One region of the Neomicrococcus aestuarii genome, then DNA from elsewhere that is predicted to be linked to it. Evidence: riboswitches for the same ligand, from Rfam matches in the RefSeq annotation. Region 1 holds a riboswitch; each other region holds the start of a gene.
What was found. A riboswitch is a leader RNA that binds a small molecule or an ion and turns the genes downstream of it on or off. The one in region 1 is predicted to bind S-adenosylmethionine.
Positions count from the first base shown of each region.

Region 2: linked by a shared signal. The riboswitch ahead of HD598_RS04560 (acyl-CoA dehydrogenase family protein) and the one ahead of acs (acetate--CoA ligase) in region 1 are both predicted to bind S-adenosylmethionine.
Region 3: linked by a shared signal. The riboswitch ahead of HD598_RS01425 (hypothetical protein) and the one ahead of acs (acetate--CoA ligase) in region 1 are both predicted to bind S-adenosylmethionine.
Region 4: linked by a shared signal. The riboswitch ahead of HD598_RS00985 (bifunctional o-acetylhomoserine/o-acetylserine sulfhydrylase) and the one ahead of acs (acetate--CoA ligase) in region 1 are both predicted to bind S-adenosylmethionine.

Region 1 covers NZ_JACHDR010000001.1:1,406,853-1,414,854, forward strand. Annotated here, with positions in the region: gene HD598_RS06205 (aliphatic sulfonate ABC transporter substrate-binding protein) at 1-151, shown strand, start outside; gene HD598_RS06210 (ABC transporter permease) at 148-987, shown strand; gene HD598_RS06215 (LLM class flavin-dependent oxidoreductase) at 1,032-2,075, opposite strand; gene HD598_RS06220 (NADPH-dependent F420 reductase) at 2,178-2,912, opposite strand; gene HD598_RS06225 (MarR family winged helix-turn-helix transcriptional regulator) at 2,963-3,469, shown strand; SAM riboswitch class I at 3,546-3,633, shown strand; gene acs (acetate--CoA ligase) at 3,627-5,615, shown strand; gene HD598_RS06235 (hypothetical protein) at 6,291-7,361, shown strand; gene HD598_RS06240 (histidine phosphatase family protein) at 7,509-8,002, shown strand, end outside.
Region 2 covers NZ_JACHDR010000001.1:1,022,463-1,030,464, forward strand. Annotated here, with positions in the region: gene HD598_RS04545 (succinate dehydrogenase hydrophobic membrane anchor subunit) at 1-31, shown strand, start outside; gene sdhA (succinate dehydrogenase flavoprotein subunit) at 135-1,922, shown strand; gene HD598_RS04555 (succinate dehydrogenase iron-sulfur subunit) at 1,922-2,695, shown strand; SAM riboswitch class I at 3,082-3,172, shown strand; gene HD598_RS04560 (acyl-CoA dehydrogenase family protein) at 3,264-4,493, shown strand; gene HD598_RS04565 (hypothetical protein) at 4,602-4,832, opposite strand; SAM riboswitch class I at 4,941-5,031, shown strand; gene HD598_RS04570 (substrate-binding domain-containing protein) at 5,118-6,161, shown strand; gene HD598_RS04575 (sugar ABC transporter ATP-binding protein) at 6,151-7,689, shown strand; gene HD598_RS04580 (ABC transporter permease) at 7,686-8,002, shown strand, end outside.
Region 3 covers NZ_JACHDR010000001.1:315,259-323,260, reverse strand. Annotated here, with positions in the region: gene HD598_RS01440 (hypothetical protein) at 1-823, shown strand, start outside; gene HD598_RS01435 (TSUP family transporter) at 928-1,737, opposite strand; gene HD598_RS01430 (proline--tRNA ligase) at 1,943-3,742, opposite strand; SAM riboswitch class IV at 3,991-4,104, shown strand; gene HD598_RS01425 (hypothetical protein) at 4,115-4,522, shown strand; gene HD598_RS01420 (HNH endonuclease signature motif containing protein) at 4,803-6,401, opposite strand; gene HD598_RS01415 (hypothetical protein) at 6,652-7,464, opposite strand; gene HD598_RS01410 (hypothetical protein) at 7,529-8,002, opposite strand, start outside.
Region 4 covers NZ_JACHDR010000001.1:222,142-230,143, reverse strand. Annotated here, with positions in the region: gene HD598_RS01025 (DMT family transporter) at 1-219, opposite strand, end outside; gene HD598_RS01020 (RNA-binding S4 domain-containing protein) at 218-457, shown strand; gene HD598_RS01015 (alpha/beta hydrolase) at 490-1,161, opposite strand; gene HD598_RS01010 (SGNH/GDSL hydrolase family protein) at 1,287-2,144, shown strand; gene HD598_RS01005 (SHOCT domain-containing protein) at 2,185-2,499, shown strand; gene HD598_RS01000 (hypothetical protein) at 2,642-2,782, shown strand; gene HD598_RS00995 (hypothetical protein) at 2,811-3,392, opposite strand; gene metX (homoserine O-acetyltransferase MetX) at 3,472-4,626, opposite strand; gene HD598_RS00985 (bifunctional o-acetylhomoserine/o-acetylserine sulfhydrylase) at 4,629-5,993, opposite strand; SAM riboswitch class IV at 6,036-6,150, opposite strand; gene HD598_RS00980 (VOC family protein) at 6,314-6,955, shown strand; gene HD598_RS00975 (glycosyltransferase family 2 protein) at 7,050-7,772, shown strand; gene HD598_RS00970 (CPBP family intramembrane glutamic endopeptidase) at 7,844-8,002, opposite strand, start outside.

The sequences.
Region 1 (8,002 bases):
CGAGAAGCAGCGCGTGGTGCTGGAGAAGGTCGGCCCGATCTTCGTTCAGTCCGGCGACGTCAAGGATCAGGCCACCGTGGACGCAGCCCTCGCCTCCATTTTTGATGACACCTTCGCTAAGAATGCCGACCCATCGACGGTGAAGGCATGAGCGTAGGCGTGCACGACGACGCTGTGGACACCACGGGCGGGACCCCCACTGACACCGTTGCTTCCCGCTCGCGGGTAGGCGGCGGTTCCGTCGGCAAGCGGATTGCGTTGGGGGCAATCGTGCCGCTTGCCATTTTGGTGCTGTGGCACTTTACGACGGCGCTGGGTGTTTTCTCACCCGTCCAGCTGCCATCACCGTGGTCTGTTTTGGAAGCCGGTGTTGACCTGGCGCAACGCGGCGAGCTGTGGGGGCACATTGCCATCTCCACGCAGCGCGTGTTCTTGGGCTTCGCCATCGGTGGTTTCTTGGGACTCTTGCTGGGTTCCCTGCTGGGCCTGTCCAAGGTAGCTGACGCGATGCTGTCCGCGACGATCGGCGCGTTCCGCGCTGTGCCGTCCCTCGCGTGGGTCCCACTGCTGATCCTGTGGCTCAAGATCGGCGAGAACTCGAAGGTCACGCTGATTGCCATCGGTGCGTTCTTCCCCGTTTTCACCACCGTGTACTCCGCACTGAAGCACGTGGACAAGAACCTCGTTGAGGCCGGGCGCGCCTTTGGGCTCAAGGGCGTCAAGCTCCTAACCACCATTCAGCTTCCTGCCGTCGTGCCAGCCGTGTTCTCCGGACTGCGTTTGGCGCTGGCTCAAGCGTGGCTGTTCTTGGTGGCGGCCGAACTCATCGCTTCTTCGATGGGCTTGGGCTTCTTGCTTACCGACTCGCAGAACAACGGTCGCACGGACCGGTTGCTGCTAGCGATCGTGCTGCTCGCGGTCATCGGCAAGATCACCGATGCGCTCCTGGGGCTCGTGGAGCGTAAGGCTGTGCAGCGCTGGGCGTAACTGTTTCGGACGCGGGCCGGGGCTAGACTCCGTGCCCGCGTCAACTACTTCGCGGCGAGCAACCGATCCACGCGCGGCTTGACCTCGGTGGCCAGCAGCGTGATGGATTCGATCAGGTACTCCTGTGGAAGACCCCCAAGGTCCATCTGCAAGAAGTGACGCATGTGTCCCATATAGCCGTGCAAGTGAACAATGCGCTCGGCGATCTCGTCCGGATCACCCACGTAGAAGGCGCCGGGGGCTTCGGCCTGCGCCACGAAATCTCGCTTGTCCGGGGCACGCCAGCCGCGAAGCCGGCCCATCTCCACGTTCAGGTTGTACCAGCCTGGGTAGAAGCGCTCCATGGCTTCCTTCTTGGTGGGTGCAATCAAGCCCATGGCCGCAACAGAGACCTTCGTGGAGTCAGCGGAATGACCTGCTTGCTCGGCAGATGCACGGTATAACTGCGCTAGCGGAGCGAAACGATGCGGCGCTCCGCCGATGATCCCGTAGGAGATCGGCAGCCCCAACTGACCGGCACGTGCGGAGGAGCCCGGGTTTCCGCCGGTTGCCAACCAGATGGGCATCGAACCTTTGACCGGTCGGGGCACCACGGCGAGCTGATCGAGGGCGGATCGCACGGTTCCTGACCACGTGATTTCTTCGGTGGTGCTCGCGTTGATGTTCATGAGTAGGTCAAGCTTCTCGGCGTAAAGCTGATCGTAGTCAGACATCTCGTAGCCAAAGAGGGGGAAGGTCTCCACGGAGGACCCGCGCCCGGCGGTGATCTCAATGCGTCCGCCGCCGGAAATAGCGTCCGCGGTGGCGAACTGCTGGAATACACGAACCGGGTCATCGGTGCCGATAATGCTCGCGGCGCTTCCCAGTTTGATCTGGCTCGTGGCTGCAGCAGCGGCCGCAATCAAGGCGCCTGGCGAGGACGCCGGCATGGTGGTGGTGTGGTGCTCACCGATGCCGAAGTAGTCCAGCCCCACCTTGTCCGCGTGGACGATGGCCGCGAAGAGGTTTTGGATGGCCTCGGTGGTGGAGCGCAGGGAGCCATCCGGGTTCCGCTGAGCATCGCCGAAGCTGTAGGCGCCGATTTCCATGAGCGTGCGTGCCCCGTTCCTTTGTAAGATCGTTCGTCAGTATTTTCGCGGGTTGTATGCGTTCAAAGTCCAGCGCTTAGTCGCCCAAACGCGTTGTGAAATTTACGCGTGAGCAACAATCCGCGCGCACTCAATAAGCTTGCGCAATTCGCCGGCCGTATGCACGCCGTTGAAGATCTCAGTCCCGGGTTCCAAAACCCGTCCGGCCGAGAGCGGCCCGGCGTCCACGGGGTCGTACCCAAGATGGTGAATGAAAGTGCCGGCGATGCGTTTGGCTTCGTCGTGGTCTCCTGCGAGCGCTAAAGCACGGCGACCCGGCGAACCTGCTCGGCGAGCATGCGCCTCAACATCCCGGAAAGCAATGTGATTGAGAGTCTTCACCACGTGCGCACCGTAGAGATGATCCTGCACAATTTCACTGCTGCTGCGGTGGTCGGAATCCAGGTCAAGAACCGCGCCATCCGTGGGGTGCCAGTAGTTCATGGCGTCAATGACGATCTTCCCGTCAAAGAGCTCGGGGCTGAGCGTTGCGTACCTGTGCAGCGGAATAGCGAGCACTACCAGATCGGTAGCAACAGCCTCTCGAGGTGTCACGGCCTCGGCCTCTGGGGCCACCAATTGCAATGCGAGCGCAAGCTCGTGGGGCGCTTTCGCGGTAGCCATTCTCACGCGGTATCCCGCAGCAAGAGCTTGGCGGGCAACCGCTGCTCCTACTCGTCCAGCGCCAAGAATTCCGACGGTCTTCAACCGTTCAGCTTCCATCTCATGACTCCTCTGAGCGCCGGCCGCGGCATCATGTTCCAACAGCCAGCAGAAATATGCTTGTCCACAGATCATATTGCTGACAGAATATATTTACAAATGCACACTTCGACTAGAATGAGCGCATGAGCGAGAGCCAACAGACAGCCTTGAGGAGTCCAGCCATCGCCGTGCCGGGCGATCTCGGCTGGCACTTGGCCACCATTTTGCGCGCCTACCAATCGCGTTTCGAAGAGGCCACCGATGGAATGCCCGAAGGCATCCGCGGCTACCAGGTCCTCTCCACGGTCGTTCACCGGAACCCACCTAACCAGCAAGCTCTGGGCGCCCACCTTGCCATCGACCGCACTGTCCTCACTTACCTGCTGGACAACCTCGTTTCCGCCGGTGTTGTGGAACGCGTGCCCGCGCCGTCGGACCGTCGAGCCCGCAAAATTGAGCCCACTCAAAAGGGCCGCGAAATCCTCGCCCACTACGAACAGCGCGTCGCGGACGCTGAAGCCGCGCTCCTCGACGGGCTTCCCACCCACACCGCACACCTCTTTCGCGAACAGACCGCGGACCTTGCGGGCGAAGTGCACCGCGCTGAGCCTGGCGCCGATCCGTGCAAGGCCATCAACAACCTCTCTTAAAAGTTTTTTAGGGCCGCGCCTCATACGGCGTAACTCACTTTGCGTTCGGCACCCTTCATAGCGTTCAGTAGATGAGTACCCATCTAGAGCGGCTGAGAGACCTGGCTCCGCGACGCCGCAGCAACACTCATGTGAGTTCGTGCTACAGCCAGGACCGATGGAAGGATTATTTGTGACCTCTGCAGTTTCCAGCACCCCGGTTTCCACTACGACGGCGCAGCTCACCCGAGACGCTGAGTTCGGCCAATTCGCGACTGAAGAAGAGCGGCTCGAGTTTTGGGCCGAAGCAGCCCGCGCCCTGGAATGGTCCGAGCCGTTCCACACCACCCACACCTCCACCCCCGTTGACGTCGAGAACGAGCGTGGCCCCGAGCTGCGCTGGTACGAAGGCGGGAAGCTCAACGCCGCCGTGAACTGCGCTGACCGTCACGTGGCCGCCGGTAATGGTGACAAAGTGGCGCTCTACTTTGAAGGCGAGCCCGGCGACCGCCGCGCAGTGACCTACAAGGACCTCACCGAGGAAGTCTCCCAGGCCGCCAACGCGCTCGAAGAACTCGGCATCAAGCACGGCGACCGCGTGGTCATTTACCTTCCAGTGCTTGTCGAAACCATTGTCATCACGCTCGCGTGCGCTCGCATCGGCGCCATCCACTCGCTCGTGTTCGGTGGCTTCTCCGCCGAAGCGCTTCGCTTCCGCGTGGAGGACACCGGAGCCAAGCTCCTCGTCACCACCGACGGCCAATTCCGCCGCGGCAAGTCCGTAGCCGTGAAGTCGAACGCTGACGAGGCCGTTTCCGGCGAGAACAACATCGAGCACGTGCTTGTTATTAAGCGAACGGGAGACGAGATCCCGTGGACTGAAGGCCGCGATATTTGGTGGGATGACGTCGTCGTACGTCAACCGAAAAACCACGAGGCACCCGCTTTCGACGCCGAAAATCCCCTCTTCATCATGTACACGTCCGGCACCACCGGGCAGCCGAAGGGCCTCGTGCACACCACCGGCGGGTACCTCGCGCAAGCCAACTGGTCCCACCGCTTCCTCTTCGGCGCGAGCGAAACCGACGTGCACTGGTGCACCGCCGACCTCGCCTGGGTCACCGCGCACACCTACGAAATCTACGGACCGCTCTCCAACGGCGTGAGCCAAGTGATCTACGAAGGCGTCCCAAACGCACCACACCCCGGCCGCCACTTCGAGGTCATCCAGCGCTACGGCGTCACCACGTATTACACCGCACCCACCCTGGTGCGCTCGCTCATGGGCTGGTTCCCCGAAGGCGTCCCCGCTGAGTACGACCTCTCCACCATCCGCCTCTGCGGCACCGTGGGCGAAGCCGTGAACCCGGAAGCGTGGACGTGGCTGCGGAAGAACGTAGGCCGCGATACCCCCGAAGGCGTGCCGATGGTGGACACCTGGTGGCAGTCCGAAACCGGCGCCACCGTCCTGTCCCCTCGCCCCACGGACACCACGTTTAAGCCCGGCTGCGCCACGCGTGCACTCCCCGGACTCGCCGTGGACATCGTGGACGACGACGCCGCCACCGTCCCCGCAAACATCCAAGGCCACATCGTGGTCAACAAGACCGGACCCGCGATGGCCCGAACTGTCTGGGGAAACCCGCGCCGCTACTACAGCTCCTACTGGGAGAAGTACGCCGCTCAAGGCTGGTTCCTCGCCGGCGACGGAGCGCGCTTTGACGACGACGGCGACATCTGGATCCTCGGACGTTTGGACGATGTCATCAACATTTCCGGGCACCGCCTTTCGACCATCGAGATCGAGTCCGCACTGGTGTCACACCCGGCCGTGATTGAAGCTGGCGTGTGCCCAACGTTTGATGCGAAGACCGGTCACGCCGCCACCGCGTTTGTGGTGCCGCATGACAAGTCGATTATCGGCACGGAGGCGCCTGAAGTGGTGGCCGCGTTGCTGGCCCACGTCTCCCACGAGATTGGTCCGATCGCGAAGCCGCGAGACATCGTGTTTGTGCCGGACGTGCCTAAAACGCGCTCCGGCAAGATCATGCGCCGTCTGCTGACGCAGCTCTTCGAAGGATCGCAACTCGGTGACACCACCTCGTTGCAAAACGAGCCGTGCATCCCTGAGATCAACGTGATCTGCCGCGAGCGCGCGGGCGTCTAGCCGCTTCTATCGCCGCTTCGCCGCTTCTCACGTCGAAACTTAGCTGCAAAAGTCAGGCTTCTGCCATTTCCATCGCCGAAACGGCGACTTCCGGCGCCGTTTCGCTGTGACGCGGCCACGGTTTGGGGTGCTTCCGCCTCATTTCGTGGCCGCGTTGTCGCGTTTTGTCCACACACGGGACGTCTCCGCCCTTTCGCGCCAGCTGCTCGTAGCGATTGTTGTGGGTTGACATCCGGCGGGGCCCAGACTATCCATCAGCACGTAGCGATAGTTGCGTGGCGGTTGTCAACGCCGATTGAACCATCCACTCATAAGTAGCGATAGTTGCGGCTTACCCTCCGGCACACCCCTCGCCACCCATCCGTTCGTAGCGATAGTTGCGCCTCATCGCCTAGCTCAGCCGGAAGCGCTTTCGGAGCGTAGCTATTGTTGAGTCCGGCGCGCCGGATCCCTAGTTTCACCGCTGGAATCCGTAGGGAATATTGCGGTGACAAGAGTCGATCGAGATGACACGTAGCTGGAGTTGAGTGATCGTAGTCTCTGAACCTACGATCACTCAACTCCAGCTACGGTTGGATCACCCACAGTTCGCTCTTGTCATCCGTCAGTTCGAAGTAGTCCACAATTGCAACCCTCGAGGGAAGTTGTAGCTTGTTTCTGGCCAACGATTGAGCCATGGACTTCTCTGAGTTTCTCTACTTCACCCCACGGCTAGACCGAGCACCAGATGGCGAACGGAGCCGACTGTCTCGGTTATATAAAGCAGGCCACGTAGTCAGAATTCAACCATCTGTCTATCTCGACACCGATCAATGGCTTGGACTCTCTTTCGCTGATCGTCGCAGGAGTTTTATCGGCGCCTTCGGACTTACAGGAAAGAGATCAGTTCTGGTTGGCCTCTCCGCGTTGTCTCTTTATGGGGTCCCACTCATCCAATTCGACTCACCCGTCAGCAATCTCGTAAATGTTGGCGTGAACTCCGTGAATGCCGTCAGGAAACGCAAACAGGTGAGCTGCTATGGAAATGAGCAGGACGCAATCGCTCGGTATAACAAGCGCTCCACCAGCAATGGATCTCACGTGCTCCCCAAACCCCCACTCATTCGTGGCCAACTGTTGACGCCTAACGCGCCTAGATCTTTGACGTTTGGATCTTGGGAATTTCCCTTGCTTGCGGAACCACTGGACATTGCACTCACTCGTAGCTTCCATGAGCTGTCATTCGAGGATCGAGTAGTTGCATTCGAATACTTGCTCAGGCGCGGACAAGCACACGGGCATCATTGGACCCATCAGAAATTGGAAGAGCTTGCCTTAAGCCTTCCCGACAATCGTCGCCGCTCAAGGATTCAAATTGCGGCCAAATTCTCGCGCACCGAGTCTGAATCCGTCGGCGAATCAATGAGCCGCGCGTTGATGTATCGGCTGGGCTTTGAGGAGCCCGAACTTCAACAATCGTTCCAGTTGCCTAATGGCCGCATCGCAAGGCCGGACTATCTATGGAGAAACGCCCAGATCGTGGGCGAGTTTGATGGCGCCCAGAAGTACACGAGATCCAAGACCGTCTCCGGCAAGGATGCCGGTCAGGTTGTCTACGAAGAGAAGCAACGCGAGGATTCAATTCGCTCGATGGGTCTGGGGATGTGCAGGTGGGGTTGGAATGAACTGATGAATCCAGCTACGTTCGCGAGCCTTCTGGTTGCCGCAGGTGTTCCTAGACCATTCCCGCGTGGGCGTAACGTCTAATCGATGTTTCAGTCCAATTCGAACTCTCGGTTTGGAGACCACTACAACATCTATCGAGAGTCGTTGAGCTAGGAGAATCCTGCTCAGGCAGTCAACTAATGCTCGGCCACCCGGCTCAAACGCCCTGATCAGCGCTAAGCTCGATCTATGGAACAGGCAAACGTCGAATCAGGCCAATCGCACCTAGCATTCGTACGTCACGGCCAAACCGATTGGAACGCGGAAGGTCTGCTGCAGGGCGGAACCGATGTTCCCCTCAATGATCACGGGCGTCTTCAAGCGCATGAGACTGCCAAGCTGCTGAAAAGCAATGGCCCGTGGGATGTCATTGTTTCGTCCCCGCTGAAGCGTGCGCTGGAAACCGCGAAGATTTTGGCCGATGAGCTGGGCTGCGACCAGCACATCAAGACGTACCCGGAACTCAAGGAACGCTCGTACGGCGACCTCGAAGGGCAGTGCCGCGTGACGCTGAGCGCGGAAGTCCAAGATGCACTCCACCCACCAGCACGCGTGAGCTGCGACGGGCTCGATGAGTATGAGGACAAAGCTTTCGAGAGCGGACTCCTCCCGAACGTCGAACGCTCCAAGGCTGTTGGCGAACGCGGGGCTGCTGCGGTTCGGCAAGTTCAGCAAGACTTCCC
Region 2 (8,002 bases), 380 kb from region 1:
CCCTGGCTCCGCACTGGAAGTCTGCAAATAATCCGCTAGCTAGATGATTCCGTTGCCGAACGACTCTCCGCATCTTGGCGAGAGCATCGGTAACGAACGCGGCACAGAATCAGAGACAAGAAAGAGCATCGAGAATGCAGGTACATAAGTTTGACGTTGTCATCGTCGGCGCCGGTGGCGCTGGCATGCGCGCAGCGATCGAATCAGGACAGCGCGCTCGCACCGCCGTTCTAACCAAGCTTTACCCCACCCGCTCCCACACCGGCGCAGCACAGGGCGGCATGTGTGCAGCCCTCGCCAACGTGGAAGAGGACAACTGGGAATGGCACACCTTTGACACCATCAAGGGTGGCGACTACCTCGTAGACCAGGACGCAGCAGAAGTTATGGCTAAAGAAGCCATCGATGCTGTGCTTGACCTCGAGAAGATGGGCTTGCCGTTCAACCGTACGCCGGAAGGCAAGATCGACCAACGTCGCTTCGGTGGCCACACCCGTGACCACGGCAAGGCACCTGTTCGCCGTGCGTGCTACGCAGCAGACCGTACCGGTCACATGATTCTTCAGACCTTGTACCAAAACTGCGTCAAGCACAACGTTGAGTTCTACAACGAGTACTACGTACTTGACCTCCTCATCGTTGAAGAAGACGCGACTCGCGAAGACGGCACGCCGTACAAGCAGAAGCGCGTTGCAGGCGTTGTCTCCTACGACCTCGCTTCCGGCGAACTTCACGTCTTCCAGGCCAAGTCGGTTGTCTTCGCCACCGGTGGCGCTGGCAAGGTCTTCAAGACCACCTCTAACGCTCACACCTTGACTGGTGACGGTATGGGCATCGCGTTCCGCCGCGGTATCCCACTCGAGGACATGGAATTCGTGCAGTTCCACCCGACCGGCCTCGCCGGCTTGGGCATCTTGCTTTCCGAAGCAGCTCGAGGCGAAGGTGGCATCCTCCGTAACGCTGACGGTGAGCGCTTCATGGAGCGTTACGCTCCAACCATCAAGGACTTGGCTCCTCGTGACATCGTTGCCCGCTCTATGGCTAATGAGGTTCGCGAAGGCCGCGGTGCTGGCCCGAACAAGGACTACGTCCTCTTGGACCTCACCCACCTTGAGCCTGCTCACATCGATGCCAAGCTCCCGGACATCACCGAATTCGCTCGCACGTACTTGGGCGTTGAGCCTTACACCGAGCCAGTTCCAGTGTTCCCAACGGCGCACTACGTCATGGGCGGTATCCCAACCAACATCAAGGGCGAAGTTCTCCAGGACAATGACACCGTCATTCCTGGCCTCTATGCCGCTGGTGAGGTTGCTTGCGTGTCCGTTCACGGTTCCAACCGTTTGGGCACCAACTCGCTCCTCGACATCAACGTGTTCGGCAAGCGCTCCGGCATCTCTGCCGCTGAGTATGCTCGCAACGCCGAGTTCGTTGAGCTACCTGAGAACTCTGAGAACGACACCGTCGCTCTTCTTGAGTCCATCCGCAACGGCAACGGCACCGAGAAGATCGCTGTTCTCCGTAAGGAACTTCAGGACAGCATGGACCTCAACATGCAGGTGTTCCGCACCGGCGAGTCCATTGCTCAGGCCTTGGCCGACATCGAGTCTTTGCGCCAGCGCTACAAGAACATCTCGATCCAGGACAAGGGCAAGCGCTTCAATCTGGACCTCCTCGAGGCCGTTGAGCTGGGCTTCTTGCTCGACTTGGCTGAAGTCATGACGGTGTCTGCATTGCACCGTGAAGAGTCCCGCGGTGGTCACTACCGTGAAGACTTCCCGGACCGCAACGACGAGCGCTTCATGAAGCACACCATGATGTACATGGACCAGTCTGCAGAGACCGAAGGCGTCAAGGGTATGCGCGTTGAAACGAAGCCTGTGGTCTTCACCCGTTACGAGCCGATGGAGCGTAAGTACTAATGAGCACCGTAGAACCAGCATCCAAGATTGACCTCAAGACTGACGGCGGCAGCGGAGAGATCCCATCGTTCGACATCACCTTGAAGGTGCGTCGCTACGATCCAGAGTTCTCTGAAGAAGCAAAGTGGGACGAATATACGCTCACGATGTACGGCACGGACCGCGTGCTTGATGCTCTTCACAAGGTGAAGTGGGAGATCGACGGCTCGTTGTCCTTCCGCCGCTCTTGCGCTCACGGTGTGTGTGGCTCTGACGCCATGCGCATCAACGGCCGCAACCGCCTTGCGTGCAAGACCCTCCTCAAGGACTTGGACACCTCCAAGCCCATCACCGTTGAGCCCATCAAGGGCCTTCCGGTGGAGAAGGACCTCATCGTGGATATGGAACCTTTCTTCCAGTCCTACCGCGAGATCATGCCGTTCTTGATCACCAAGGGACACGAGCCTTCCAAGGAGCGCTACCAGTCCCCTGAGGATCGCGAGCGCTTCGATGACACCACCAAGTGCATCCTCTGCGCTGCGTGCACGTCTTCGTGCCCAGTGTTCTGGACCGATGGCCAGTACTTTGGCCCGGCAGCGATCGTGAACGCTCACCGCTTCATCTTCGACTCCCGTGACGAAGCCGGCGACATGCGTCTCGAAATCCTCAATGACAAGGAAGGTGTGTGGCGCTGCCGCACCACCTTTAACTGTACCGAGGCCTGCCCACGCGGCATCCAGGTCACCAAGGCCATCTCGGAAGTCAAGCAGGCTATCCTGGCTCGCCAGTTCTAATAGCTGCGCTTCACTAAGCACAGACAAAGCGCGTCACTCCTTCGGGGATGGCGCGCTTTGCGTTTCCCGCCGAGTTTACGTTTCCCACTCCCCCGAGTCCTCCAGCGTTCCCAACGCGACCCCCGCCATGTGAGGCCACTTCACTACAACGCCGCCCATGTGCGGCCAGTTCACGACGACGAAACTCGAAAAAGTTGTAGCAAAACGTGCTCGCATAGGAAGGAGGTTGATGAATTTTGGCCTCACATCGACGCTTGCATCATTCAAATCGGCGAATTTTGACGCTAAAAGATCACCAAATCAAGCATTACGACGAAATACCTCCCTTTACGTCATCTGCGTCACAATGAATCGCTATATGCTCCATTTTCCTGCTTTGATAGTCACACCCATCCAGAGCGGCTGAGAGATCTGGCTCGTTGACGCCGCAGCAAATTGACCTTCGGGTCATAGTGCTAACGCCAGAATCGATGGAACCTCGGGCGCTGGCAATGATTCATGCTTCGGCAGGCTCGGCGAGCAGTTCTCGGGATTCCTTCTGTTACTCATCAACGAAGGAGATCTACCAATGACCACCACGGCCATCCAAGCCCTACCGCGTGTCCCGTATCAGGGAAATGCATCCGCCGACGAGCTCGCGTACTGGAACGGCATTGCTCGCAATGTCGCCAACGAGCTTCAGAAGGATGTTCTGGAACGCGATCGCGCCAACCAGCAGCCACACAAAGAAGTCCAGCTCCTGAAGGACAGCGGTCTTCTCAACTTGTTGGTGCCAGCAGAATTCGGTGGCGCCGGCGGACACTGGGAAACGGCTTTCAACGCTGTCCGCATCATCTCTAGCGTCGACGGCTCCATCGGTCAGCTGCTTGCTTACCACTACATCAACCAGAGCGGCATCGCGTTCTACGCGCTTCCTGAAACGCAACCAGCGTGGTGGCAAGCAACGCTGAACGGTAACTGGCTCTGGGGCGACTCGGTCAACCCGGTTGACCCCGACCTCACGCTAACGGCAGATGGTGACGGCTACCGCCTGAACGGTTTCAAGCACTTCTCCACGGGTTCCGGCGTCGGCGATGTCATCGTCTTCAACGCGCTAGTCGCTGACGGAATCAACCAGGGCAAGATCATCGCGTTCGTTCTCGAGACCACGCGTGAAGGCCTCGAGTTGGTGGATGACTGGGACAACCTCGGCCAGCGCCTTACGGGTTCCGGAAGCGTTCGGAACACCAATGTTCGCATCAATCCCGTGGATGTTCTCGGCGAAGTCACCGACGAACCCATCTCCACCATCCTGACTCCTAGCATCCAGTTGGCGTTCTCCAACTTCTACCTTGGGTCTGCCGAAGGTGCCTTGACGCGTGGCCGCGAGATCCTTCTCGGCCGCAAGAACTCTTGGTTCCTCTCCGGTGTAGATACGTACGCGCAGGACAAGATTTTCCAGCGTACGCTCGGCGAATTGAAGGCGCGCACCGCCGCGGTTGCCGCACTTGCGGAAAAGCTGAATAAGAAATTCGACGACGTCGCAGCTCGCCAAGGTGCCCTCACTTCCGAAGAGCGCTGGGCTTACGCGAATGAGATCGCTGAGCTCAAGGTAGTTTCGACCGAAATCGGCATCGAGGTTTCCAACCGTATTTACGAGGTCACCGGCGCTAGCTCCACCAAGAACAGCGTTGGCCTTGACCTTTATTGGCGCAACGTACGCACGCACACGCTTCACGATCCCGTGGACTACAAGAAGATCGAGGTTGGTGCTTATTACCTCAACGGAGAAGTTCCGCCACTTTCCCTTTACACCTAAACCTTGATCGCCTTCATCTAGGCATCTAGGGAGAAAACGAAGGCGCCGGCTCGCAACCAAACTTTGGTCATGAGAGCCGGCGCTTTCCACGTCTCCAGATTCTTGAAGTCAGCGCGAATTCCTCCGCAGCACCATCGCCACAACAGCGATCACGGCAATCAATGCCACGACGGAAATCCCCATGACTAAGTTCCAACCTAAAAGTCCAGGCATACTCCCCCAAACTTTCACTCTGGCCACAGTCTTACGAAGGTTGAAAGGGACGTCAAGAGTTAGCCATTCGACGATACGAACGGAGATTGACGAGGCATCACCTTCCTGCGTAGAAGATTCAGGCAATGATCCTACACATTTTGTTTGCTAGTGAAATTATTTCGCACGAAACCCGAATATTCCCGAAGATGTAACATTCTTTGGATTGCTCTTCAGACTCTGATTGTCTATTAGCACCCATCCAGAGCGGCTGAGAGATCTGGCTCGTTGACGCCGCAGCAAATTGACCGAGGGGTCATAGTGCTAACGCCAGAATCGATGGAAACTCGGGCGCCCGCAACGCTGCTCATTTCTGATCAATCGTGCGCAATTCTCGAGATTCCTTCGGATCACAATGACGAAGGAGAACCCGTGATTAACGGACGCAAATTTGCTGCACTTTTTTCAGTGTCTGCGCTCGCGCTTGCAGTTGGAATTTCCGGCTGCTCGCTCAAAGAACCCGTGCAACCTGCTTCTGCACCCGTAGGCGCAGTGGCAGGAGCAGCAAGTGAAGTGGAACTAGCCGAAGTTCCATCCCTCGAGGGCAAGACCATTGGAATTGCGGCCAAAGACATCTTGCATGATTACAGTCGAGGCGTCTATCAGGAGCTAGAAGCACGTATTAAGGAACTCGGCGGTAAGGTCATCGCGACTCAGGCGGAAGCCAAGGATGACAAACATGTGGCGAATGTCGAGAATCTCATCACTCAAAAGCCAGATGCGATCGTAGTGATCCTAGGCGATGCTCAAACTCTGACACCTGCGTTAGCAAAGGTGGACGCCGCTGGAATTCCGCTTTTCACCATTGACTTTCAGACGCCTTACAGCAAGAACAACGTAACGAGCGATAACTGGAACATTGGCACCCATTTGGCTCGGACGCTAGCCGAAGATATCGGTGGAAATGGCGAGATTCTCGCGTTCAATGGGTTCCCAGGTGTCACGCCCTGCCGCATCAGATACGAGAGTCTGCTGTTAGTTCTCAAGGACTATCCAGAGATCAAGATCATCGAACCGGAACTTCAAGATAAATACGAAGACACCATCGAAGACGCAAAGAATCAGATCTCGGATCAGTTGCGCCGCCTGCCGGAAGGGTCCGTAGACGCCATCTGGTCCTGCTGGGATATGCCACTGATCGGTGCGGCGCAGGCCCTCGACACGGCGAACCGAGAGGAAATTGGCCTATACGGCGTGGACGCCGAACCTGGTGCCTTGGATCTCATCGCAGATCCGAATAGCGCATACCAGTTCACCGTCGGGCAGCCGACAGATGCCATTGCTGTCCGTTCTGCGGAAAATATCGCCCGCTTCCTCGGCGGAGAAGAAGACAAAGTTCGGAAAACCACCTACGTCGATCCCATCTTCATCGACAAGGAAAATGTTGCGAAGGTGCGTGCTGACCTTGGAATCTAACCTCGAGCCACTACTGTCCTTAAGCGGCATCACGAAAAGATTTGGCGCTGTAACGGTCCTTTCGGACGTGTCATTGGACCTCCACTCGGGAGAAGTCCTTGGTCTCGTTGGTGAGAACGGAGCGGGAAAGTCCACCCTCATCAAGGTCCTGACAGGACTGTATGCAGCTGACGAGGGGTCGATCCGCCTGAACAGCGAACTCGTAAGCATCAATCGCCCGGCTGACGCCGAGGCGCTGGGCATTGCTGTGATCCACCAAGAGCGACATTTTGCTCCTCAGCTTCGTGTCTACGAACAACTATTCTTGGGCCTCCCCCAACTGTCTGGAGCACTTAGCAATCTTCGAAAGGTTGCTCGCGAAGCATCGGTAAAGATCACTGAAGTCACGGGTCAGTCCCTTGACCCGCATGCACTCGTTTCGGAGCTCACGGTTGCACAACAACAGCTCATTCAAATAACAAGGGCAGTACTTTCCTCCCCGAAAGTTCTCATCCTGGATGAGCCCACAGCACCTCTGGCTTCTAAAGAGGTTAGCCAGCTCTTTGACGTAGTGCGTCGGCTCCAGGCTCAGGGTGTGGGAATCATTTTCGTCTCCCACTATCTGCAAGAGCTCGAAGAAATCACTGACCGAGTAACCGTTCTTAGAAACGGTCTCAAAGTTGCGGACGTACGCTTCCAAGACGGTGCAACCATTGCCCAGATTGTTGAGCTGATGGTCGGTCGACACGTCACAGAATTTGATCACGGTCGCATCCCACGAAAAGCCCAGTCAAACAGTGCCGTCTTGCGATTGTCCGGCTTAACTTCTTCAGGATCTTTGACTGATGTTTCTCTGACCGTCCACGCAGGCGAGATCGTAGGTGTAACGGGACTCGTCGGCTCAGGAATTGAAAATCTTGCGGATGCCGTCGTCGGAGCCAAATCACATACGGGTTCTGTCCACGTTCGTGAACACGAGGTGCAAAGCCCGGCAGAGTTTGTATCTTTCGGCGGCGGAATCGTCCCTTCTAACCGCCGCGCTAACGGCGCTTTCCAGAGGAGTACGGTACGTGAAAATCTGGTCGTCTCCAGCTTGAGTCGTTTGGGTAGGTTGTTCGGGCTTACAAACGTGGCGAAGGAACGGGCTGTTTCCCGTGCTCTTATCTCCCAGCTCGATGTACGTCCAACGGACCCCGAATATGTGGTTGGAAACCTCTCTGGTGGTAACCAGCAGAAGGTGGTGCTTGGTAAGTGGTTGGCAAGTGAAGCGAGTGTATTGGTCCTTGATCAGCCGACTTCCGGGGTTGATGTGGGAAGCCGCACTCAAATCTACGAACAACTAAACAGCCTCGTGGATTCCGGCGCCGGTGCACTTGTCGTCACCGTTGATCTGGAAGAACTAGTGGGCATCGCGGATCGTATCCTCGTCCTGTATCGCGGCCGCATCGTTGCCGAGCTCTCAGGACATGACGTAACGACGGATCAAATCTTAAGGTTGGCGTCCTCGGGCGACGCCAGCTCCAACGAACGAGTAAAGGAGTTGGCATGAGCGTCCTCACTGCATCCGCAACCACCAGTTCCACGACGTCCGCACCAGGAAAGACAAGTGGGAAGTTCTTCGGAAAGCTTGGGTACATCGCCCTTGCAGCTGTACTCGTCATTTTTACTCTTGGGTCCCCCTATTTCCTGACATACGGAAACATCATCACCATCCTCACGCAGGCGTCGGTTTTTGCTGTTGCCGGCGTGGGGTTGGCGATCGTCATCATTTGCGGCGGTGACGACGTCTTGAGCGGTGGTATCGATCTTTCAAGCGGAGCTGTGGCCGGTCTCTCTGGCGCCGTCACGGCTGTGTTGACCGT
Region 3 (8,002 bases), 1.1 Mb from region 1:
AAACGCGGTCGCGTCTGCGAGTGGTTCGCCGTCGGATAGCCAAAATTCCAACGCTGATACATCGAGTGCCGTGGCATCGGGCGCCGGGATTTCCGGCAATGAAAACACTGGCACCGGGACTTCAAACGCCGATCCGTTGGCTCTCCGTGTGCTTCTTGCACAATCGTCCCAGTACGCCATGCGGGAGTCTCTGACCGCAGAGCCGGAGCGTGCACTCTCCCTTGCGAGGCTTGCCCAGGATCTTCGATTTAAGGCACGCAATCTGGGTGATGATCCGTCGATCGGCGGCTCACCTGCAGCGGATCAAAAGGCGCTCTTCAAGGACCCACTTACCGAATACACTGCGGATGATTTCACCCCAGCCACCATTCGAACAACGGTGGCTACACTTCCAACCGGTTCATTGTCGTTGCCGTCGTCTTTGTCCTCGTCGCTGCGGTCGACGTTGAACATCGCACCGGAATGCTCGGCTTCTGCAGCCGCGGATATCGCCTACCGACTCGAGTACGCCTACAGTGTCGCCGCCGCCAATGCTCAGGGCAGCACGCGCGAGTTGTTGGAGTCGCGGACCGAACCGTTGACCTTGTTGGGCCACCGTTTGGAAGAGCACAACGCTGACTCGTGCGCTCCTGTCCGACAAGGTGGCTACGTCTTGCCGGACAACTTTACGGAGCAATCGGGCGCAACCATTGATGCGGGTCTCCTGGAGCTCTCAGAGGCCCTCGTTGATCTTTCGAGCGGACAGTCGGCAGGTTCTGAAGGTCGCGATCAGCTGTTGGCTTTAGCGTTGCGAGTGCAGTTCATGGCAGAAGGCGCCCGCTAGGCGCTCGTACCGAACACTCGAACTGAGCACTCGTACTGAGCACTCGTCGTAGGTGCTCACTGTAGACGCTCATACTGAGGTCTCGCACTAAATTCTCGTACCACTCACCATGCGGCCACGACGTCCCAGCCGAGTCGAACGATCAGCACCGACACCACCACCAGAAAAATCACGCGAACGAACTTGGCGCCCTTTGAGATCGCCATGCGGGCGCCGATATAGCCACCGATCATGTTGCTGACGCCAAGGATCAACCCCAGTCCCCACAGCAAGTGCCCACTTGGCAGGAAAAACATCAGCGCGCCCGCATTCGTCGCGAGGTTGACGATCTTCGCTTTGGCCGATGCCGCCAGAAATGAATAACCCAAGAACATCACCATCGCGATGATCAGGAAGGATCCCGTTCCCGGCCCCAGCACGCCGTCGTAAAAGCCGACCGATAGCCCAATCAAGCATGCAATCGTGAGGTGCGTCGCGCCGTCGTACCGTAATTCCGTCAGAGTTCCCGCAGTGGGTTTGAGTGCTGTGAAAAGCAGTACCGCGATCAACGCGAGCACGATCACGGGCTTGATGATTTCGGCCGGAATAATGGTTGCGACGATCGCCCCTGCGAAGGATCCGATCAGCGCGATGCCAGCCATCGGGAGGGCGGTTCTGAGGTCCGGATGCGCACGGCGGTAGTACGTGATGGCCGAGGTGGTGGTTCCGAAGATCGAGCCCATTTTGTTGGTCGCGAGCGCTTGAACTGGGGTGATTCCCGGAATCAGCAACATGATGGGAAGTTGGATCAGGCCGCCACCACCCACGACCGCATCAATCCAACCTGCCGCGAGTCCGGCGATGATCACCATAAGCACCGTCGAAAGTTGGATATCTTCCAAGCCAGAGCCCGGCAGGGTTGTCAACCACTCCATCAGCAGGTCCCAGCTTTCTCGCGTCACGTCACTCGGTCATGTTTCGCAGCCATATTTCCTAGTCACACCGGCGTACGTCTCCGTTGCACTTCTCGTCGATCGCACGGCCTTACGTACGTCTTCGTCAAACACTGGCGGCCACGACCAAGGTTCAAAAACTTACCCTGGTCGCGGCCGCCATGTTCATTACTGTTTGCTTGATTTTCTACTTGACTAGTTTGGTTAGGTAGTCAGCGATCTTCTCAAGCTCAACGTTTTGAGCTTCACCGGTTGCGCGGTCCTTCACTTCCACCACGCCGTCAGCCAAACCGCGGCCGACCACCACGATGGTGGGGACACCGATGAGTTCTGCGTCGGAGAACTTCACGCCTGCGGAAACCTTGGGACGATCGTCGTAGATGACGTCCAGTCCGCGTGCTTCCAAGTCCGCGACAAGGTTGTCAGCTGCTGCGAATAGTTCCTCGCCCTTACCGGTGACGACGAGGTGCACATCTGCGGGTGCAACAGCTCGCGGCCACACGATGCCCTTGTCGTCGTGGCTGGCTTCGACGATCGCAGCTACGGCACGCGTAACACCGATGCCGTAAGAGCCCATCGTGACCGTGGTGAGCTTGCCGTTCTGGTCCAGAACCTGTAGGCCAAGTGCCTTCGCGTACTTCTGACCGAGCTGGAAGATGTGTCCCATTTCCATGCCGCGCGCCAATTCGAGTGGGCCGGATCCGTCTGGAGCCAAGTCGCCTTCGCGAACTTCGGAGGCTTCGACGATGCCGTCCCACGTGAAGTCGCGACCAGCGACCAAACCGAAGACGTGCTTGTCTTTCTCGTTGGCGCCCGTGATCCATTCGGTTCCAGGAACCACGCGAGGATCGACGAGGTAATGCAGGCCCGTCTTGGATCCTTCTGCACCCAACAGCACGTTGTCCGTGCCGAGAGCTGGGCCAAGGTAGCCCTTGACGATCAGCGGCTGAGTCTTGAGGTCCTCATCTGTGGCTTGCTCAACGGAAACTTCGCCGCCGATGCCCAGGATGCCGCCGATGGTTGCTTCCATGCGCTTGGTGTCTACGTTGCGGTCGCCTGGCAAGCCCACAACCACAAGACGACGTTCGCCTTCTGGTGTGACCACGGCGAGGACGACGTTCTTCAACGTGTCCGCGCCAACCCACGGGCGATCTTCGCGCGGCTTGATCTCGTTCGAGGCGTTGACGAGCGTCTCGATGGTGGGGGTGTTCGGGGTGTCGTGTACTTCGAACGCAGGCGCGTTCGTGTAGTCGATAGATTCGGGCACCACGGTGGTCACGGCTTCAACGTTCGCGGCGTAGCCGCCGGCCGAACGAACGTAGGTGTCTTCGCCGGCCGCGGATGGGTGCAAGAACTCTTCAGATTTGGATCCGCCCATGGCGCCCGCGGTCGCCTTTACAACCACGATTTCAAGGCCGAGGCGCTCGAAAATCGTCAGGTAGGCGGCACGGTGCGCGTTGTATGCGGCTTCCAAACCTTCGTCGTCGATCGTGAAGGAGTATGAGTCCTTCATGATGAATTCGCGACCGCGCAGGAGCCCAGCACGCGGACGTGCTTCGTCGCGGTACTTGGTCTGGATCTGGTACAGGTACACAGGGAGGTCCTTGTACGAGCTGTACAGGTCCTTCACCAAGAGGGTGAACATTTCCTCGTGCGTTGGTGCAAGAAGGTAGTCCGCTTCTTTGCGGTCCTTGAGGCGGAAAATGCCGTCGCCGTATTCGGTCCAACGGTTCGTGGCTTCGTAAGGTTCCTTCGGCAGCAAGGCTGGGAAGTGCACTTCCTGAGCACCGATCGCGTTCATTTCGTCGCGAACGATGTTTTCAACCTTCCCAAGAACCTTCAGTCCGAGCGGTAGCCAAGAGTAGATGCCCGGGGCAGCGCGGCGAATGTAGCCAGCGCGCACGAGGAGCTTGTGGCTCGCTACTTCGGCGTCAACAGGATCATCACGCAGAGTGCGCAAGAAAAGCGAGGAAAGGCGTAGTGCCACGATGAGTTAGTCCATTCTGCGATGCGTCCATCGCGTCAAATGTGTAATGCGCGTCTTGCGAGAGCTCAACGGTAGTTGAAGTCCTCGCGACACACGCAACGCAATGAGAACTACTTTAATGCAGTTTCGGCGATAGACCGCCATAAGCAGCACTACGCTCCAAACACATCGAAGCATCTAGCCTCAACTTTTCAGCATTTACAGGCTCAGATTCTAAGTGTCGTGATGCTCAGCTAGATTCTTTGACGGATCAAGAAGTCCGACCTCACGCCCTCCGGCTGGTCGGCTGGCAACCGCGCAACGCGCACGGTGCCCCCGGAGGAAGATCTGCTCGCGGCAAGTTGCCGTGGGAAGAGCGAAAGGAAACCTGATTTGTCTCAGAACACCGCTACCCTCGGCCGTGTCTACATGGTCGAAAACGCCATCGGTCAGCCTGCTGCCGTCGTGAAGTTGGACGAACATACTTGCTGGTACTACCGACCAGGGCACAAAGTTCATCCGATCCAGGTCCGACTGGCTATGTCGGAGCCCATCATCGGGACCGTCACCGACATCGAGATTCTCAACGAGAACTCCTTCGAATGCTCCGTCAATGGTGAGCGCATCGCCTGGTTCAACCACAACGCGCAAGCTATCCCTGTTGATCAGACGGCCGTGCTGCGTGGTCACTCTGTCATCCAGTTCTTGGACGAGTCAGGCAGCTCATCCTTGATTACGTACGCAAAAGCCGAAGACTGGCGAGTCTGTCTGACTGACCCAGAATTTCTCACCAATTCTTAGGCGTCGGTAAGCAGTTCCCGTCGTCTGGTCCGGCGTTGTTGCTTAACGCCGGACCGTTTCTATGTGGTTGTCAGGGCACGCCCGTCGTGCTCACCAGTGGTGTCTAGTGGCGTGACGGGGTGTCACGATCAGGCTGACCCAAACCTCGGATCACCTGAAGCTTTTCGAAACGGACTCGAACCAATCCCACGAACCAACCAGGAAGCATCGGGCGCCCCTTAAGACACTTCCGTAGTGTGGGCACGCGCGCTTCATCAAGGCGCGGGCGTCTTGGCTGGTGTTAGGGTGTGAGGCCGTGGCGGAAGTAGTGGTTTCGTAAAGGGATCTGGTTGGGGTCGACGGCTTTCGGTGGAACCCAGTACGGGACCCCGGAACTAACGTTGATTCGCCAGTCGGTTTCGTGCACGAGTTGATGATGGTAATGACACACCAGTGCCCCGTTATCAATCGTGGTCGGACCGCCTTGGGACCATTCCTTCACATGATGGGCTTCGCACCCATCCGCCGGAACCGTGCACCCCGGGGCAGTGCAACCGAGATCTCTCGTATACAAGATTTTGCGTTGTTCTTGAGTGAACAACCGTTGCGGCTCCCCCACATCCAACACCCTGCCCTCACCATTCAACACAACCGGCAGGATCTGCGCATCACACGCAATCTTACGGATCATGCCCGGATCTACCGGGCCTAGCTGGGCTGAATGCGATAAATACTTCTCATCAGCTGCCACCCGACCCTGCAACGTTTCCAAGTCGATCGCGACCATTACTTGGGGTCGTAACCCACCGTTGACTGGTAGCTTCTTAGACTCCAACCCAGCCCGCACACTACGCACCAAACCGTCGGCAAGCTTTTGCGCGCGAGTGCGCGAATCCTTCAACACCTCCGGCACCTCATGAACGTCACCATTCACATCAAGGCACGACCCCGTGCTCCCCGAGGTGGTGGCATTCGGGGTTATGGCGTTACCCGCTTCATCCGTGGTGCCCTTGGCGCCGCCAGAGGTGCTGGCATCAGTGCCGGTGGTGGTTTTGACGCGGGGGTTGGCTTCGAAGGTGGAACCGGCTGCGATGACGGCCCATTGTTCGTCGTCGAAATAGAACTCCCCATGATTCAAACCGTATTTGCGTCCGAGTAGGTGCAAGCCTTGGAACTGACGCTTGAGCTCATCAGTCGCGGTGACATTGTTGGTGTTGAGTCGGTTCAACCAGTTCTTCGCCACTGTGGACACTAACGGGCATCCTCCGGTGCGGTTAGCCCCCACCAGGGCGGCTTCCATCCCCTCACGCGTCGCATCAGCATCCACGCCTTCGGTAGCACTGGCGATGGTTTCGGCTTTACTGATCTCCCGAACCATGGTGGTTGCAGCAAGCAGGGACATGTTCCCGTTCATGAACACATCAGCCACCAGTGGGAGTTTCGCGCCCAGGGATTCCCCGTACTCGTCGAGTCGGTCTCGTAACCCCTCTGCCACGCTGAGGCGGCGCCGGATCTCGGCTTTAGATACCCCCAAATGGGCGGCGAGCTCTTCTTCCGGGTTCTTAGACCGCAACCGGTTCCCGGAACCCGTAGCAGCTTCCCGGGACGCAATATCAACAAACTGTTCCGCCGCATGGACCTGGCCGCGGGCGATCTGGTGGGATAGTTGTTCGATCAGTCCCGCGCATTCTTTCCACGCACCCCGAGACATCGACGCACCCATCAACGAATCCATCGCCGACGAAACAGCCTCGTGGATCAGCCGAAACCGGTCAACCCCACCCCCAGCAGGCAGAGCAGCACGAGGTATAGCAGCACCGCTCGCGGCAAGCGGAGAAGCACCAGTTGGTGCGGTGTCGGTAGTTGGGTGAGTGGGTTGGATTTCTAGTGCGGTAGTCATGCGTTCAGGCCCCCAGCCTTCGAACTTTCGAACACTTTTATTCTACCGAAGAAACATTCGAAACACCACCCCCGCAACACCCCTGTGCACAACAATCACCTGTGCGTGAAACACACCAGAAAACCCCGCAAACGAACGCCAGAAAACAAATACGACGCCGCACCCCACCTCCCATAACTACCCCACGAAAACCGGGGGCAAGAAACAGAAAGCGAGCTACGACGTCGTACTAAATGTTGTAAGTGAAGCGCTACTTCAGCTCAGCAACCGCTGCGTTCACCAGCTTCTCGAGCTTCGCAACACCTTCGGCCGCGGTATCACCGGTGGTCGTGGCAGAAATCGCGACATTACCCTTGACCGCCTGGGCAATGTAGGTGCTGACCTTCTGGTCCATGATCGCAATGTCTTGCTGCAACGCGGTGGCAGAATCGGCATCCGTGCTGATATCCAGAGACTTCACGGCCGCTTTCACCTCGAGCCCCTGCATCTCCAAGGAGTAGGTCTTGCACTGAGCATCCATGTCGCCGAACTTGGACATGTCCGAATTCAGCTGGGACGAATCTTCGTAGGACATGAGCGTGATGCCACTGCTGGTGCCGGCTGCCGCATCCGCGGCGGTGTAGGCGGCAACATTCACAGAGTCCAGCTTCGACGAAATGTCGCTAATCGCCTGCAAGTCAGCGCACGTAGCAGGGGTGATCTTCATGGATTTGACGAGCTCTTCGCTCTGATCAGCGGAGGCCAAAAGCTTAGCCTCACTCATCACCACGGCACCGGTTTCACCCTTGGAAAGTTTCGTGACGATGGCCTCGAGCTCCTCGGCGGTGTATCCGCCCACGGCACCGCCTGCAACTGCGGACGATGACGCAGCTGAGGTCTCGCTCGAAGAGGCCGCTGCGGAGCTACTTGCGGAGGTTGAGGCCGCCGAAGTCGCAGCTGACGAGGACGCACCAGAGGCAGACGATGAAGACGCGGACGAAGAAGAGCTTCCACCCGAAGAACTACAACCCGTCACTGCGAGGGCGAGCGCAAACGGTACTGCGATCAAGTACTTCTTTTTCATGGCATTCCCCCGTGTGAGTAGTGAGCTACTCCACAACGATATACCTAAAACCCCAACAAATGAACTAATTCAGTTCAGCGACCGCGGCGTCCATGAGCTCCTCAAGTTTCGCAATACCTTGAGCGTCAGAGTCAACGAAAACGCTCGCGCGAATCGTCACGTTTCCGTGTTGCGCAACCGCAAGGTAGGTCCTCATTTTCTGGTTGGCGGCCACATAATCCCGCCGCCAGGACGTCACGGATTCCGCGGTGGTCGTGATCTGCACCTGTGTCAGCGCGGTTTTCATAGTCACGGCAGCGGTCGGAACATCCACCGTATAGTTACTGCACTCGCCCGTCACGAGGCTTGGAGCCGGCACGGAGGCCTCCGCCTGCCGGCTGTTGGCGAAAGAGGTCAGCATCACGCCGAATCGCTCGTTTCCGCCAGTGGGATCCATGACGTCAAAGGCGGCGACGTTCAGCCCTTCGTACTGCGACTTAGCGGCCTCAACCGCGTCCATTGTCCCGCAAATGGCTGGCGCGTAGGTCATGCTTCCGGG
Region 4 (8,002 bases), 1.2 Mb from region 1:
CAGCAGCAGGACGAACGCCGTACCCAGCGATACCACTGCCGCCCACAGCACGCTTCCCATGTGCGTTCCGGCGCGGCCCACAATGAGTCCCTGCACGGGCATGAGCGCACCGGCGAACGCGGCGAACGCCAGCGGCAACGCGGGCGAAGGGCCTTGCGAGGTGGCTCGCGAGGCGCGTGGCGAAGTGGCGCCCGTGGTTTCTTCTAAACTCTTACTCATGAGCACTTCTCACCCAGATGACATCCTTATTCGCGACGAATCCATTCGACTTGGGCAGTTGCTCAAGCTTGCTAACCTCGCCGAGGACGGTCTGGAAGCCAAAGCGTTCATCGAGCACGGTGCCGTCAATGTCAATGGCGAGGTTGAAACGCGCCGCGGCCGCCAAGTTCGCCACGGTGATGTGGTGGAACTCGACGGCCACGCAATTCGCGTTGTGTCTGAAGCGCAAGCCAACTAACTCTCAGGCTTGCACGTCAGCGCTGGGGAAACTTACGCGGAGAGTACTTTCACGCGCAGGTACTCGTTGATGTGCGCGATCTCCTGAGCGGAGATGGAGTGCATCATGTTGGAGTAGTTGATCTTGGTCAGGTCCACGTGAGCGCGTGACCACTCGTTGGTGTATTCCACCTTGTCCTGGGTGATCACTGGATCTTGCTGATCGCGGCCCCAGAACATGGGCGGCTTGCGCTCGGCTACGGCAGCGTCATTGAAGAAGTCGTCGCCGTGGGCGTCAATGGCGAAGCCCGAGCAACCGATAACAGCTTCGTACTCGTCTGGGCGGTGGCGCAGGAGCGAGGTGGCCATTGCCATACCCATCGAGAAGCCGAAGAGCACAATCTTGGAGTGATTCGCCTTGACCTCATCGAGCCACTTCAGTGCGAGGTTCACGGAGTTCTTGACCTGATCAAACGAGTAGTCCGGGGTGTGCACCAGGCTGAACCACTTGTAACCCATGCCTTCGCGCATGGGGGCACGCAAGGATGCGATCGTGAATTCTTCGGGCAAGTGTGGTGCCAGGCCAATGAGATCAGCTTCGTTGGAGCCGTAGCCGTGGAACATCACCAGCAGTGGGGTGCCAGCGCGCTCTTCTTCGGGCTTGGACCACTGGACAATAAGATCTTCGCCGAGGTTTCCGGCAGCGTATTGCGTGTTTTCAGACATATTGAACATTCAACCATTCTTGCCGCGTGGGCAACAGTGCTAACGGGCTTTCGTGCCCATTCTCACGTATAGGTCGCAAACTCTGCCACTTCCCTACGCGGCGTAATAGGTGCAAGTATGAAGGCGTGAACGATGTATCTCTTCAGCACACCATTCCACCCGTACCTCTTACTACCGAAACTCACCCTTGGCGCCGCTACGTAGCCATCGGAGATTCCTTTACCGAGGGAATCGGCGATCCTGATGAGAATTCACCGGGTGGACATCGTGGCTGGGCGGACCGCGTGGCTGAAGAACTTGGTCAGAGCGTGGACGATTTCGCGTACGCCAACTTGGCCATTCGCGGCCGCTTGCTCCAGCAGATCATGGACGAGCAAGTAGCCCCCGCACTCGAACTCAAGCCGGACCTCATCACCATCTGCGCCGGCGGAAATGATTCATTGCGCCGCGGCGCGGATCCCGACGCGCTCGCCGAACGATTCGATGCCATGGTCCGCATCTTGGGAACCTCCGGCGCCACCATTGTGGTGTTCACCGGCCCCGATATTGGAAATACCCCCGTGCTGGGATCTGTGCGCGGTCGCGTGGCGATCTACAACGAGAATCTGCGCGCAGTAGCCCAGCGTCACGACGCCATCGTGGCCGACATGTGGGCTCTTCGCGACCTGCAGCAGCCAGAGATGTGGGCCGAGGATCGGCTGCACTTCTCCGCCGTGGGCCACCACACCATCGCCGCGATGGTCCTTGATTCTTTGGGCGTGGAGCATACGCTCAAGCCGTTTGAGGCTAAGCCCGCTGTTGCTAAGAGCTGGCGGACGGCTCGCACGGAGGATCTGGTCTGGGCGCGCACGCACTTGGTTCCGTGGGTGGTTCGCCGTATTCGTCACCAGTCCAGCGGTGACGGCATCACGGCGAAGCGCCCTGCCGCCAGCCCGGTTTTCGGTGGCGCTATGCCTCCGGGCCACGCTATTTCCGACAGCTAGTCGGCATCCCTTCAGCCCCCTACAACACAAAGGAATTCTCATGTTTGGAGCAGACAGCTTTGGACCCCCAGCCTGGTTTCCTCTGATTTTTGGGCTGGTGAGCTTACTGGTTGTTGCTGCCTTCATCTTTGTGATTGTGGTGATGGTCCGCAACGCCTCCGCCGCCCGGCGCCAGGGCTACGATCCCGTCACAATGCAGACTGACATTGCGGGGCAGTTCGGCAACAACCTGCGCAATAGTGCGCCAAAGTCCGCTCAGGAGCGGCTTGCGGAGTTGGATGCCTTGCGTGATTCTCAAGCGATTTCGGCTGCGGAGTACGACGACGCTCGCTCGCGTATTCTGCGCGATCTCTAGTTCCACACGGGGTTGCGTCGGTTCCCTAGTTTCGGCACGATTTCTTTTATCCCTCGGATATAGATTTAGCCCTCCACTACGTCTATAGTGGATTTAGAGGAGCCCCGATTGGGTCTTCGAACACCCTGCTTGAGGAACCACCATGTTTAGCATTGAGCCCATTATTTGGGTCCTAGGGATCATCACCGTTATTGCCGTTGTCATCGTCGCCACCGCAACCATCCTGATTGTTTCGCTTGTCCGGAATTACCAATCAACCGCATCTAACCCGTATAAGTTTTAGGCGTCTAAACCAGATTTTCGCGCGGAGATTAGTCCTCCTGCGCAGATTCTGCCGTGACCACCCAGCGGCCTTCATAATCGGCCTCGGAGACAACGCCTCCGGATTCCACCGTCATCAGCATCAAGGTTTGTGATTCCGGCGCGCTCATCTCCGCGCTTGCTTCGGGAACCGTCAAGACGCCTTCATTCTCGACCGGCTCACTCGACGTGACAGTGAATTCTTGTTGCTCATCCCCGTCGAAGTACGTGATGGAATCGCCCTGAACTAAGCGAAAAATAGCGCTGAAGTCCTTTGTGGATAGGACTCCGTCATCGCCTGGCTCGCTCACGTGCGCAGCGACAAACAGGCGCTTCTGATCGTCACCAAGATCCACCAAGGCAGCGGTGCCTTCGGGCACGTCAAGACGGTCTCCGGTTGCAACACCTTGCTCGACCAGCTGAACGGCAGTAAGAACTGCTCCTGCATGAGTCACCACCAGCGACTGGTCCACGGATACATCCGGTGTGGACGCGCTCGGCTGAGGCGTGCTTGGCGCTTGGGAGACCGAGCTTCCGCCTGCCGAACCCGGGCCGACGGAGACAGAGCCTTGATCACTAGCGCAACCGGACATCAGCACCGCGGTAACTGTTGCTGTTATAAATCCAGAGGCACGTAATAACCCGCCGCGTCCCTCGTTTGAAGAATCTTCGTCAGTTGCCCTGCGGCGCCTTGCTGGCGCTGAAAACCTGTTCATTGAGCACCGGCCCGAGTTGATGGATATCCGTTAAGAACCCATCATGCCCGATTGGGGAGTCAATAATAAATACTCCATCGCCGTGTGAAACGTGGTTAACGATTTCATCCGATTGAGCCGGCCAGTAGAGCCGATCCGAGTTCACAGCAGCCACCATAAAGTGAACGTTATCGGCGCTAGTCAGGGCCGCTTCGACCCCGCCGCGCGAGCGTCCAACGTCATGACTCATGAGCGCTTCCGTCAATACCACATACGAGTTTGCGTCGAAGCGATCCACTAACTTGTTGGCCTGGTGGTCCAGGTAGCTTTCCACGGCGTAACGACCCCGCGTGTGCGCGAGGGTTTCGCCGTCGAACGGGTTTTCCTCATGCTGGTTCTGACGGCTAAAGCGCGCCTCAAGCTCCATCTCCGAACGGTACGTCACGTGCGCAATCCGCCGGGCAATGCCGAGACCCGCGGAAGGCGAGCTGGCGGCGTCGTAATAATCCCCGGAACGGTACTGCGGATCCAAACGAATCGCGGCCGTCTGAGCCTGAGCGAAAGCGATCTGCTCGGCGGTGGACTTCGCGCATGCCGCAACGACGACGCAGTGGTTTACTTTTTCCGGCGCCGTGACAGCCCATTCAAGAGCTCGCGCGCCACCCATCGAACCACCCAGAACAGCGTGGAACCTGGTGATTCCCAGCTTCTCGGCCAAACGCAGCTCGAGATTCACTGAGTCGCGAATGGTGGTGAAGGGGAAGCGACTCCCCCACGGTCGACCGTCCGGAGCGATCGAGGCCGGACCGGTGGATCCGTAGCAAGAACCGATCATGTTGGGAGCCACCACAAAGTAATGGTCGGTATCAACAATCCCGCCAGGGCCTACGAGCTGATCCCACCATCCGGGTTCAGCCGACTCGCCGCGTGCAACGTGGGTGTCACCCGTGAGCGCGTGAAGCAACAGCACCGCATTGGACGCGTCCGCATTCAGCGTTCCCCACGTCTCGAACGCAAGCTTGACGTTCGGCAGGTAACCACCGGTTTCGAAGGTGTAATCCCCCACCTCGACGAATTGGAGGTGACCGTCGGGGGTGGGCTGCTCTTGCGAGTCGATCTCTCTAATCGTCAAGGTCACGCGCTCTCCCCTGCAACCACTGGGCCTGTCTGAATCCCCTGATCGCGACCCTTCAGGACGCGCTCGAAGCCGAGCTTGAGGTCATTGATGATGTCAGTGATGTTCTCGATTCCCACTGACAAGCGAACCAATCCCGGGTGCACGCCAGCCTGTAGCTGCTCTTCCTCGGTGAGCTGGGAGTGCGTGGTGGAAGCGGGGTGAACCACGAGCGATCGAACGTCGCCGAGGTTCGCCACGTGGGAGTGCAGTTCCAGCGAATCAACGAAGAGCTGGCCTGCGTCCTTGCCACCCTTGATGTTGAACGCCACGATGGCGCCCGAGCCCTTCGGCGCATACTTCTTTCCAAGCTCGTGCCACGGGCTCGAGGGTAGACCTACGTACTGGACGCTTTCTACCTGTTCGTGGCTTTCAAGGAATTCTGCGACCTGCTGCGCGTTCGAAACGTGGCGTTCCATGCGCAGGCTCAGCGTTTCCAAGCCCTGCTCAATGATGAAGGCGTTGAAAGGGCTCAGCGAGGAGCCGAGGTCACGCAGCAACTGGACGCGTGCCTTCAGGATGTAAGCGAGATTGGCGCCAAGGGCACCGTTGACGCCCAAGTCTCTCGCGAAAACCAAGCCGTTGTAGGACTCGTCAGGGGTGTTGAATCCCGGATACTTCTCTGGATCCTTGCCGAAATCGAAGTTGCCGGAGTCCACAATGACGCCACCAATAACGGTTCCGTGCCCACCCAAGTACTTGGTTGCACTGTGCACCACAATGTCCGCGCCGTGCTCGATAGGACGGATGAGGAATGGTGTGGCCAGCGTGTTGTCAACGATCAGCGGGACGCCAGCTTCGTGAGCAACGTCAGCGACCTTCTGGATGTCCAGAACATCCTGGCGAGGGTTGGAGACGGTCTCGGCGAAGAAGGCCTTGGTGTTGGGCTTGACGGCTTGCTTCCACGATTCGATGTCATCCGGGTTCTCAACGAAGGTGACCTCGATGCCAAGCTTCTTGAGCGAATGCTTGAAGAGGTTCTGCGTTCCACCGTAGAGAGACGGGCTCGCAACGAGGTGATCGCCAACTTCAGCCAAGTTCAGGATGGAGAAGGTTGTGGCTGCTTGACCGGACGCCAGCAAGAGCGCGCCGACTCCACCTTCAAGGGCTGCGATGCGCTGCTCCACCACGTCCTGCGTGGGATTGCCAATGCGCGTGTAGATAGGTCCAAGATCCTGCAGTGCAAACCGGGCGGCCGCCGTTGAGGCGCTCGGAAACTGAAAGGACGTGGAAAGGTAAATAGGGAGCGCGCGAGCACCCGTGCTGGGATCGGGCGTCTGACCTGCGTGAATCTGAAGCGTTTCGAAGTTCCATTGCTGGGACATGTCCATCTCCTCAAAAATCTGAGGGTGCTCCCATGAATGGTTGCACCGCGTTTGTCCTGCACACTTCGTGCAGGGCCTGGTCTTCACCCGGGGCACCCCACCGCGGTTGGAGGGTTGCCGGCCAGCAAGCCGGGGCTATCTGCTGGCACTCATGACCTAGTTCATTTTCACTGGTGGATCGAGGCTTTTCAAGCCAGAGCCAATATTGCTTCATACTGCTCAACGAATTTTGGGCCTCCAATCTTTCGTCACTTCACATCACGATGTAACTTAGGCCACCCTAATTCGTGCCTCAATTCTGTAAGTGCCAAGATGGAGCAATGAGACTTGATCACGTTTCCTATGCATGTGGCCCTGACGGACTTGAGAAGACCGCCAACCGGATTTCCGAGGCGCTAGGACTCGAGTTCGTCAAAGGCGGTGTTCACCCGCGATTCGGCACGCGCAATGTGATCTTCCCGTTGAAGAACAGCCAGTACCTCGAAGTCGTTGAGGTCTTGGACCACCCGTCTTCTTTGAAGGCGCCTTTCGGTCAGGCCGTTCGCGCTCGCTCCGAAATGGGCGGCGGATGGATGAGCTGGGTCATCGCCGTCGATGATTTGGCACCTTTCGAGGAACGCCTCGGCCGCGGCTCCGTCCCCGGCAACCGTCGCTTCCCTGACGGCCGTGAACTCTTGTGGCAGCAGATCGGCATCAATGACGTGATCGCTGATCCGCAGGTTCCTTACCTTCTCCGTTGGGACGAAAGCACCAAGGAGCTGCACCCGTCTGGGGCGCTCGAAGCCGTGGGCAGCATCGACCGCATCACCATTGCAGGCTCCGCTTCGCGCGTACGCGAATGGCTTGATTTGCCGGCCGACGATGTGGTGGAAGAAGTCACCGTGGAGTTTGTGGCGCCTTCCGGCGCTCCGGGCATTCTGTCCGTGGAGTTTGAGACGCCTAAGGGTACGGTCACGCTTTAGTGGGCCACGGTCCCAAGTACTTCACGATGTCATTTGTGGGACGGTTTTCTGTCACAAAAGCTCTTCCTGAAGTATCCATAAATAGAATCCAAATGTGAATAATAGCGTGGGCTTAGAAGTCTTTTCTGTCATTATCCCGACTTTGCAACGCTCTGGAGATCTGCGCGCGATAGTGAATCAGTGCGCTAAGCATCCACTAGTTCTTGAGATTCTAGTTATTAACAACTCATCGACGCCATTGTTCTGGGAGTCGCCCAAAGTACGCGTCTTACAACAGGACGAGAACATTTTCGTGAACCCCGCCTGGAACTTGGGCGCAAGAGAAGCGCAAGGAAAGTACCTTGCTATTGTCAACGACGATGTTCGCTTTGATGACGAAATTTTCGACTACTGCGCCAAGATCTTAGACAGAGGCCTATATGGGATGATCGGAATCGACGGTTCCATCATCAATCAGAAGTCGACGGCTAAGATAACGCACCGTTTGGCGACGTATGAGCATGTGGCGATTGGTTTTGGCACATTCATGGCAATGCGACGAAATGCATACGTTCCCGTTCCTGACCCCATGAAGATTTGGGGCGGCGACGATTGGCTATTCCTCTCCCAAAGTCGTCCCAACGCAGTTCTTCGAAATACCAAATTCGAGACAGATATGAGCATTACAAGCGGTTCACCCGAATTCCAACGGATGCGGATGGAAGAACTTCGAATTACCAATCATCATCTAGGATCAATCGTCGGCAAGAAATGGTGGCACCGCCCGACGCGGATCGTAGGATCTCTTCGCAGATTTAGGGCTAGCTTGGGCAAATAGCCAGTTAGGGTGGGCCGTCTTTGTCCCACGGAGCCATCACCGAACAATCACATACCCCGCGAGACCCAGGTCTACGTCCCAAACCCGATCGCCGGGCCAAGCAGTGCGAAGCCGACGAACCCGACGGCATCGAGCAAGAAGTGCGCATAGACGAGCGGCATCACGCGGCGGTACTTCAGGTAGAACGCGCCAAACACCAGCCCCATCGCGAAGTTGCCAACGAACGGCCC